3 regions of the Rhizobium sp. LjRoot254 genome follow, and region 2 is predicted to be linked to each of the others. Evidence: predicted binding sites of a transcription regulator. Region 2 holds the regulator's gene; each other region holds the start of a gene.

Region 1 (3,277 bases), 1.1 Mb from region 2:
GGCGGCGACCTTCTGCCAGCCGATGTGCTCCGCCAAGAAAATGCCGCTCATCAGGGTGAGGATGGCTGGCTCGACAAAGAAGATCGCGATCGCATCTGCCACCGGCATGCTCTTGAGCGCCAGCACGAAAGCGATCATGCCGATGGTGAGGATCACGCCGCGCAGGACATGAAACATCGCATGCTTCAGTGACCGGCTGAACAACCGGCCACGCGCGAGTGCAAAGGGCAGCATCAGTGCCGCCTGGACGACGAAACGGCCCGCGGTGATCTCCGCCACCGGTGCCGTCGCGGTCGCCAGCTTGGAAAAGATGTCGATCATCGGCGCGATGAGAACGGAGGCGACCATCAGCGCGATGCCCGATCCCGTCAGCCAGTCGTGCCAGGCGCGGGGCGCCGTATCCATGGTCATTCCATCACACTCTATGCCGCCACCACACCATCCGCCCAGTCCGCGAGCGCCTTCATCGCATCGTCGCGGCCATGTTCGTTCAGCGTCTCGTGCCGCATGCCGGGATAGATGGTCAAATGAACATTTGTGATGCCAGAGCGCTTCAACCGCGCCGACAGCCATTCCATCGCACGACCGTTTTCAGTGGCCGGATCCTCGCCGCCTCCGACCAGATTTATCGCGAGCGTTTTCGGCAGCCGCGCGAGATTCCGATCCCGGCCGGCGCTGATCGACATATCGAGAAGATCGATCCAAAGTGAGACCGAACAGGCAAAGCCGCAGAGTGGATCGGCGATATATTTGTCCACTTCCCGTTCGTCATGGCTCAGCCAATCGAACTCAGTCTGTGCGCCAGCGATCGCCTTCGCCCATGGATCGAGCACCAGCCGCTGGCCGAAGAAGCTCGGCACATCCGACCCCTTGAAGAACTGCTCGGCTTTGACGAGCAGCAGGCCCGCTTGCCCGGCAAGCCCCGGATTGAGCTGGGAATTCCAGACACAGAGGCCCCGATACGCCTGCGGCTCAACCTCGGCGGCCCGCGCTGCAATCACGCCACCCATCGAATGGCCGAAGAGAATGACCGGCAAATCGGAATGCCGGGCCTCGGCATGTTCTCTCACGGTCTTCAGATCGGCGAGTACTTTTGCCTCACCGTCGCGTTTGGCAAACCGCCCCAGTTCGGCGTCCGGCGCGTTGGTCAGGCCGTGGCCGCGATGGTCGAAGCCGTAGACATGGTAGCCGCGCGCGGCTAGGAATTCGGCCAACTCGATATAGCGGAGGGAATGCTCTGCGAGGCCGTGGCTGAGCAGGAAGATCGCCCTGGCGGCGCCGTGCGCCGGCTCGTGGCGCGCACCGATCTTCGCCCCGGTCGGGCTATCCAGCGTGAATGCATGTTGATAAGTCATGCGTCGAATACGCCTTTCGAATATACTGGCTCGCTATCTGAATGCAGGCATCGAAAAAAGCAAGCTTCGTCAATAGGTTGCACTTCGGTTGCAGAAAGATTCGGTTGCAAGCAGAATCCGGCTTGAATTTATCCCCTATATGTATTTAGAATGTACGCGTTATGTTCACGTTCGCATTAGGAGATTGCGATGTTTACAAGGGCAGGGAATGGCGCATTCTTGACTAGATTTGGCATGTTTTTGACGATTTTATGTATACTTTCCTTGCCTTTTGCGGCGAAATCGGCGGAAATGGTGTCGCCAGTGAGCAAAGAGCGGAAATCGAGCGACCCCGAGAGGGCGAAAACCAAGCTGATCCTCGGTGTCTCATGGCAGCCGGGCTTCTGCGAAACGAGCCCCAAAACCCCTGAGTGTACCGGCCAGACCGCCGACCGCGTGGACGCGCGGCTTTTTTCGCTCAACGGCCTTTGGAAATCGCGCAAGACCTATTGTGGTGTCGATGGTGCGGTCAAGGAACAGGACAAGAAGAAGAACTGGCTCGACATGCCGGAGCTTTCCCTTGATGAAGGCGTCCAGCTTGAACTCGCGAAGGCGATGCCAGGCGTTGCCTCTGGTTTCGACCGCCACCAGTGGATCAAACATGGCACCTGCTCGGGCTACGTGGCGGACGAATATTACGGCAAGGCACTCAAGCTGCTCGCGGCGCTCAATAGGTCGGAAGTTCAGTCGTTGTTCGAGGACAACCTTGGGGCTGCGCTTGATGAAGTCAAGGTGAAGGCGGCCTTCGAGGCTGCGTTCGGCGCGGGTGCCGGCGACAAGGTGAAGATGCGGTGCCGCAAGGATGGCGATCGCCGGATCATCACGGGGTTGACCATCGGTCTCGGCGAACTGGGCGACGGAACGGATGATCTCGCATCTTTGATCACTGCTGCCGGCAAGACCAAGTTCGGCTGTGCCGAGGGCGTGGTAGACGAAGCGGGACTGCAGTAAATTACGCGAAGGCCCGTTCGCGGGCCTTCAACGTGATTGCTCCCCGGGGATTAATCGCATAAAGACGGACAAAATCTCCATCAGATCCGTCTTTCGAGGAATCCAAGCATATGGCTCGCCAATATATCTATCACATGTCGGAGCTCACCAAAGCTTACGGCGCCAAGAAAATTCTGGAGAATGTCAACCTCTCCTTCTACCCGGATGCCAAGATCGGTATCCTCGGCCCGAACGGCGCCGGTAAGTCGACCGTGCTCAAGATCATGGCCGGTCTCGACAAGGAGTGGCAGGGTGAGGCCTGGCTGTCGGAAGGCGCGACGCTCGGCTATCTGCCGCAGGAGCCGCAGCTCGATGGAACCAAGACTGTTCGCGAAAACGTCATGGAAGGCGTGGCCGACAAGACCGCCATCCTCGAGCGCTACAACGAATTGATGATGAACTATTCCGACGAGACCGCCGACGAGGGCGCCAAACTCCAAGATGTCATCGACAGCCAGAATCTCTGGGATCTGGATTCACAGGTCGAGATGGCCATGGCGGCACTCGGATGCCCGCCTGCCGATAGCGAGGTGACCAGCCTATCGGGTGGTGAAAAGCGCCGCGTCGCACTCTGCAAGCTGCTGCTGTCCAAGCCCGACCTGTTGCTGCTCGACGAACCGACCAACCATCTCGACGCCGAGACCATCGTCTGGCTGGAAAAGCATCTGCGCGACTATCAGGGTTCGGTCGTGATGATCACCCACGATCGCTACTTCCTTGACAATGTTACCGGCTGGATCCTTGAACTCGACCGTGGCCGCGGCATTCCCTATGAGGGCAACTACACGGCCTATCTTGAGAAGAAGGCCAAACGCCTGGCACAGGAAGGCCGCGAAGAGGCCTCGCGCGAGAAGGCGGTTTCACGCGAAAAGGACTGGATCAAGTCCAGCCCC
Region 2 (3,277 bases):
GCCGAACCGACCATGCCGCGATGACCGGCGACCCAGACCCGCTTTCCGGAGAGGGAATACATGGCCTCAGGCTTCCTTCATCACGGTCGCGGTCTGCATGACCTTGAGGTCTTCGTTGACCATTTCGCGGCAAAGATCGCGGACGGAGGTATCGTGCTTCCAGCCGAGCTTCTGATGCGCCTTGGACGGATCGCCGATCAGGAGTTCGACCTCGGTGGGACGGAAATAGCGCGGGTCGATCTCGACCACTGTATTGCCTGACAGCATGTCGTAGCCCTTTTCGTCGACGCCGGTGCCGCGCCATTCGAGATTGATGCCGACATCCTCGAAGGCCCAGGTAATGAACTGGCGCACTTCCGTCGTCTCACCGGTGGCGAGCACGTAGTCGTCGGGCTCATCCTGCTGCAGCATCATCCACATGCCGCGGACATATTCGCGGGCATGGCCCCAGTCGCGCTTGGCATCGATGTTGCCGACATAAAGCTTGTCCTGCTTGCCGAGCCGGATGGCAGCGGCAGCACGCGTAATCTTGCGCGTGACGAAGGTCTCGCCGCGCAGCGGGCTCTCGTGATTGAACAGGATGCCGTTGGAGGCGTGCAGGCCATAGGCTTCGCGGTAATTGACCACGATCCAGTAGGAATAGAGTTTCGCCGCCGCATAAGGCGAGCGCGGATAGAAGGGTGTCGTCTCGCGCTGCGGCACTTCCTGCACCAGGCCGTAAAGCTCAGACGTGGAGGCCTGGTAGAAGCGGGTCTTCTTCTCCATCTTCAGGATGCGGATGGCCTCAAGCAGGCGCAACGTGCCGATGCCGTCGGCATTGGCGGTATATTCAGGCGTCTCGAAGGACACGCGCACATGGCTCTGGGCGGCGAGATTGTAGATCTCGTCCGGCTGGGCCTCCTGCACGATGCGGATCAGGTTGGTCGAATCCGTCATGTCGCCGTAATGCAGGATGAACCGCTGATCCTTCTCGTGCGGATCCTGGTAGATGTTCTCGATGCGGCTGGTGTTGAACGACGACGAGCGGCGCTTGATGCCGTGGACGATGTAACCCTTGCTCAGAAGCAGCTCGGCGAGATAGGCGCCATCCTGGCCCGTAATGCCGGTAACAAGGGCTACTTTTCTCTTGTCGTTGCTCAAATGGATTCTCCTGTCGAATGCAATCTCTGGGCCATTGCCTGCCTCCGCGCTAGAGGCGGAATGGGGCGGCAAAATGTCGGAAGGCCGGAACACAGCACAGCAATTGCCCGATCACCCCGGAGGGGACGGACAAAAGCAGAAATTTCCGGAAATTCTGACCCTTCGCTTCTTCTTATCGAAGGACGCGCAAGACTGCAATCATCCCGCCTTCAACTGGTAAATATGGCTCTGCCCAGCGGAAAACGCAGGGGTCGGGGAAGAAGTTCCCGGTCCCGGCCAAGATGCTCAATGATAACGGCGGATGAGGCCCACCAACTTACCCTGGACCTTCACGCGGTCAGGTCCGAAAATCCGCGTCTCGTAAGCGGGATTTGCCGCCTCGAGCGCGATCGAGGCACCCTTCCGGCGGAAGCGCTTGAGGGTTGCTTCCTCGTCGTCGACCAGTGCCACCACGATATCGCCGGGACTTGCGGTCGAACCGGTGCGGATCACGACGGTGTCGCCGTCGAGGATGCCGGCCTCGATCATCGAGTCGCCCTTGACCTCCAGCGCATAGTGATCGCCGCTGCCGATCATGCCGGAAGGCACTGCGATCTCATGCGTGTTGTTCTGGATTGCCGAGATCGGTACACCGGCCGCGATACGGCCCATGACGGGAATGGCCACGGAATCGAGCACATCGTCGTTGGCGGGCCGAGGCTGTGCTTGCGGCTTGCCGAGCGAACCCTCGATGACACTGGGCGAGAAACCCCTGGCGGCCGGCTTGACGCTCGGCGAATAGGCCTCCGGCAGCTTGATCACCTCGAGCGCACGGGCCCGGTTCGGCAGGCGGCGGATGAAGCCGCGCTCCTCGAGAGCCGTGATCAGCCGGTGGATGCCCGACTTGGAGGCGAGGTCGAGCGCATCCTTCATCTCGTCGAAGGAAGGTGGAATGCCCGATTCCTTCATCCGCTCGTGAATGAAGAGAAGCAATTCCTGCTGTTTTCTGGTTAGCATGTTCAAACCCCGGCAGAATCGTGAAACAAATCTGGAACAAACACTATATGTTCCATTTATGTTCTGCAAGAGTTTAATTTTTGCTTATATCAGCATGTGATCATGCGATTTTTCGGCGCTGGGACCCAAAAAAGGCAATCTGGTATGAACTGTGGCGCATCGCGCGCGGAAATCTTCAGGATTTTTTCTGCATTGCCGCCCGCAATGTATCGTTGATGCGCTCCTGCCAGCCAGGACCTGCTTCCTGGAAATACGCCAGAACGTCGCTGTCGATCTTGAGCGAAACCAGTTCCCTCGTGTTGGGCAGCGCCGGCCGCTCGACGGCAGGCGCTGCGGCCACCTTTTTCGCCGGCTTGAACAATGCTTCAGCGGCATCCATGGCGCTGACGGGTCTGCGGGGTGGGTTCGCCATGGTGGCACCTTCTGTCTATTGATTGCTGGATGCCGACGATCATTTCCGATTAATTGTCTCACGTCCACCGCATACTGATCATGTGATCTTCGGCGGATGCTTCCAAACTCATACCTTCGCCGGATCGGCCAGCACCGGATCGGCACGCAAACGCTCCGAGGCGAAGTCCACGAACGCGCGGAGACGGCCCGATGCGGACCTGCCTTCGGCATGCACGATATGGATGGGCACGGGTTCCTGTTCGAACTCGGCAAGCACGGTCCTGAGGCGGCCAGCCCTGACATGAGCAGCGACCTGATAGGACTGGAAGCGCGACAGACCCCAGCCGGCGATCACCGCATCGATGACGGCGTCATTGGTGTTGCAGGTGAGGCGGGTCGAGATCGGAACGCGAATCTTCGTTGCTCTGCCGAATTGCCATTCGGCGCCGCCGAAAATGCCGTCGCGGCCGATCAGCCGGTGGGATGTCAGGTCCTGCGGAATTTTGGGTTCGCCGTGCCGGTCGAAATAGTCGGGCGATCCGCACACGACCTGCCGGATGAAGCCGACGCGTCGTGCGGTCAGGCCGGAGGAGGGCAGGTGGGCGATGCGGATGGCAACGTCGATTCCCTCATCTACGAGATTGGTGACACGGTCGAGCAGAAGGAACCGCACCTGCACGGCCGGATTGAGATCGAGGAAATCCAGCAGGATTGGCAGGACGTAGAGCCTGCCGAAAAGCACCGGCGC
Region 3 (3,277 bases), 1.1 Mb from region 2:
CGCATCAGCCCCTTCTCGAACCGGAAGGTGGGGACAATTTCCTCTTCCAGTAAAGGAAGGGAATCGGATGAGGTCAAACGAGCCATGCGGGATAGTTCGCATATTCATCCGATTCCCTGCAAGTCCCGATACGAGGGCGGCGCATCGGGACCACGAGCATGTCGTTTCAACATGCTCAGCATGACAGGAGCGCTGGCGGCGCGCTCCCATCATGTATTCCCAGCCGGAACCCGAGCGGGCGGGGATGCCAGGTCCCGGCTGGAAAGCGTCAATAAGAAACTCAGAGCAGCGAGAGCTGCACGCCATGTCCATCAGGCGGTACGAAGAGATCGCTGTTGAGCCCGATCGTGCGCCGCGTCAGGCCGTATTTCTTGGCGGCGAGCTCGAAGCGGCGGCTGATCTGCCAGGCATAGGGACCCGTCCCCTTCATCCGCTTGCCGAACTCGGCATCGTAATCCTTGCCGCCGCGCATCGAGCGGATCAGGCTCATCACGTGACGATAACGGTCCGGATAGTGGCGCAGCAGCCAATCGCGAAACAGCGGACTCACTTCCAGCGGCAGCCGAAGCAGCACATAGCTCGCCTCCTTCGCGCCTGCGGCGGCGCCCGCATCGAGGATGCGCTCGAGCTCGTGGTCGTTGAGCGCGGGGATCATCGGCGATGCCATCACGGCGGTCGGAATGCCCGCCTCGCTCATCGCCTTGATCGCCTCGAGCCGCTTGGTCGGCGTCGATGCCCGCGGCTCCATCAGCCGCGCCAGCTTCCGGTCCATGGTGGTGACCGAAAGCGCTGCCCTAGCCAGACCCTTTTCCGCCATCTTGGCGAGGATATCGATATCCCGCGTGATCAGCGCCGACTTCGTCACGATCGCCACCGGATGATTGGCTGCCGCCAGCACTTCGAGGATCTGGCGCATGATCCGCCATTCCTTCTCGATCGGCTGGTAGGGATCGGTATTGGTGCCGATCGCGATGGTCCTCGGCTTGTAGCCGGGCTTGGAAAGCTCTCGTTCCAGCAGTTTCGCCGCATCCGGCTTGGCAAACAGCTTGGATTCGAAATCGAGCCCCGGCGACAGGCCCATATAGGCATGCGTCGGTCGTGCGAAGCAGTAGATGCAGCCGTGTTCACAGCCGCGATAGGGATTGATCGAGCGGTCGAAAGGGATGTCCGGGCTGTCGTTGCGGGTGATGATGGCACGCGGCTTCTCAACCTGCACTTCGGTCTTGAACGGCGCAAGCGTCTCGAACGTCTGCCAGCCGTCGTCGAGCACCTCGCGTTCCTGCGGCTCGAACCGGCCCGACGGATTGAGCCCGGCGCCACGGCCGCGACGGCGGTCGATCTCGATCCTGAGACCGGATTCCTTCAGCAGGCTATCGGCAATATCTGCCGTATTGGCAGGCGCGAATGCAGCCTGCCGCGCGAGCGACATGTTGATCATTGGCTTCTCCGGGGAGGCGAATCTCCGCCTCTCGATGATTATTTTCCTATCGCGAAAATGAGAACATTGCAAGAACAAAATTACCGACTCGCAATTTTCCGAGGCTTCAATTATGGGTAAGCAATGCTGACTGTTTTAATCGAATGCCGGGATAACGAGCCCGAACTTGCCTATACGCTGGCCGTTCTCGTCTCCGGCGCGGTCGATGGCCTGGTGAGTGATGTGATCGTGCTGGACCACGGTTCGCGCGATGGCTCCGCGCGCGTAGCCGATGCCGCCGGCTGCCGCTTCATCGACAAATGGGATCTGCATGATGTGCTGGGTTCAGTGCGCGGCGAATGGCTGATGCTGCTCGAACCGGGCGCCCGGCCACAGGCCGGCTGGATCGAGGAGGTGCTGGAATATGCCTCGCTCGCCAAGGTGCCCGCCCGCTTCTCCCCCTCCCGCAGCTTTCCCCGGCCGTTCCTCAAGCGTTGGCGGCGCAAGGGCGTGCTCGAACTCGGCTTCCTGATGCCGAAGCGCCAGGCCGCCGCACTGGCCAAGCCTGGCATGGGGCTGACGGCGCTGGCCAAGGCGTCATCAGTGCGGAAGTTGAGGTCGGAGTTGATACCGGCATGGGTAATCAGCGAAGGGCGGTAGCCCTCACGCCGCCGTGCTGACCTCCAGCTGTATCCCCTGGTGGCGTTGCAATATGCCAATGACCCTGAACATCTCAGCCGCGCGCGGATTGCCCGATGGCTGGAACATGCGCTTGAGATGGCGCACCGTCAGGCCGGATTCGGTGGCGAGGTCGTCGAAGCCGATCGTGGCGTCGATATAGTCCTTGAGCACGCTCTTGGCGGTGGCCATGTCGTCCGCCAGCATCACTTCCACGGCATGCGAGAACAGCGCGTAGCGGAAGCCGTCATCGGCCTGGATGCGCGCCTTGACGGTTTTTCTGATCGTCCTGGTCAAAGCCATTGAATACCGCCCGCTGCAAGTTGAAATCCGTCGCCACACAATATGGGGTCGATTTCGTCGCATTCACGGCGCAGAAGTCAAATAAAGTTGATCGGCCCAAGAAGCTATTGCGGAGCGGGCCTCCGCACCACGCCCCTTGGTGGCCGCCGCCTATCCCGAAATCTTCGAGAAGTCGGCAACCGTGGCCGTCGCGGCACGGATGGCGGAGAGCAGCGCCAGGCGATTGGCCCGGATATCGGCGTTCTCGTCGTTCACCAGCACGTCGTTGAAGAACGTATCGACCGGGCCACGCAGTCTGGAAAGCGCCTCCATCGCCGCGCCGAAATCCTCGCGGGCCACGGCGCTGGCCGCATCCTGCGAGGCATTGACGATTGCCGCATGCAGGCTCTTCTCGGCCGGCAGCGTCAGCAGCTGCAGATCGATCCGGTCGGCGATCCTGGTGCCCTTCTTCTCCTCGGCGGCGAGCAATTGCGTGGCGCGCTTGGTGCCCGCCAGCAGGTTCTTGCCGTCCTCGGTGTCGATGAATTTCGCCAGCGCTTCGGCGCGGCGGGTAATGGATAGGATGCGCTTGGTGGCTTCCATACCAGGCATCGGAACTTCTCTTTGCGTACCCATGTTGAGCACGGCATCAACAATATCTGGGCGAATGCCGGTTTCTTTGAGCTGTACTTTTAGGCGCTCTCCAAAAAAAGTCGACAAGTCAGAAGCGACCATCACTGGATCGCAGTTGGCAAAGCTATTTGCGTGTCGATACGCAAACCAGTTCACATCCAGATCCAGCTTGTTTTCTAAGATAACGCTAATCACACCCAGCGCCGCACGCCGCAGCGCATAAGGATCCTTCGAACCCGTCGGCTTCTCGTCAATTGCCCAGAACCC

The links. Region 2 encodes LexA, which represses DNA repair genes until DNA is damaged. Its sites were predicted from a motif close to TGTTCNNNNTGTGTTCNG; they were not measured.
Positions count from the first base shown of each region.
Region 1: a site for LexA is predicted at 1,507-1,524, ahead of ACSQ26_RS05520 (ribonuclease T2 family protein). Genes of this name have one in related genera too.
Region 3: a site for LexA is predicted at 1,498-1,515, ahead of ACSQ26_RS16580 (glycosyl transferase). Genes of this name have one in related genera too.

Region 1 is NZ_CAXUSM020000001.1:1,112,965-1,116,241, forward strand. It holds gene ACSQ26_RS05510 (DMT family transporter) at 1-405, opposite strand, end outside; gene ACSQ26_RS05515 (alpha/beta fold hydrolase) at 423-1,355, opposite strand; gene ACSQ26_RS05520 (ribonuclease T2 family protein) at 1,659-2,345, shown strand; gene ettA (energy-dependent translational throttle protein EttA) at 2,456-3,277, shown strand, end outside.
Region 2 is NZ_CAXUSM020000001.1:2,221,814-2,225,090, reverse strand. It holds gene fcl (GDP-L-fucose synthase) at 1-62, opposite strand, end outside; gene gmd (GDP-mannose 4,6-dehydratase) at 67-1,140, opposite strand; gene lexA (transcriptional repressor LexA) at 1,426-2,136, opposite strand; gene ACSQ26_RS10915 (BrnA antitoxin family protein) at 2,312-2,548, opposite strand; gene ACSQ26_RS10910 (LysR family transcriptional regulator) at 2,657-3,277, opposite strand, start outside.
Region 3 is NZ_CAXUSM020000001.1:3,351,080-3,354,356, reverse strand. It holds gene ACSQ26_RS16590 (ribonuclease HII) at 1-86, opposite strand, end outside; gene ACSQ26_RS16585 (PA0069 family radical SAM protein) at 281-1,438, opposite strand; gene ACSQ26_RS16580 (glycosyl transferase) at 1,562-2,077, shown strand; gene ACSQ26_RS16575 (transcriptional regulator) at 2,081-2,398, opposite strand; gene glyS (glycine--tRNA ligase subunit beta) at 2,549-3,277, opposite strand, start outside.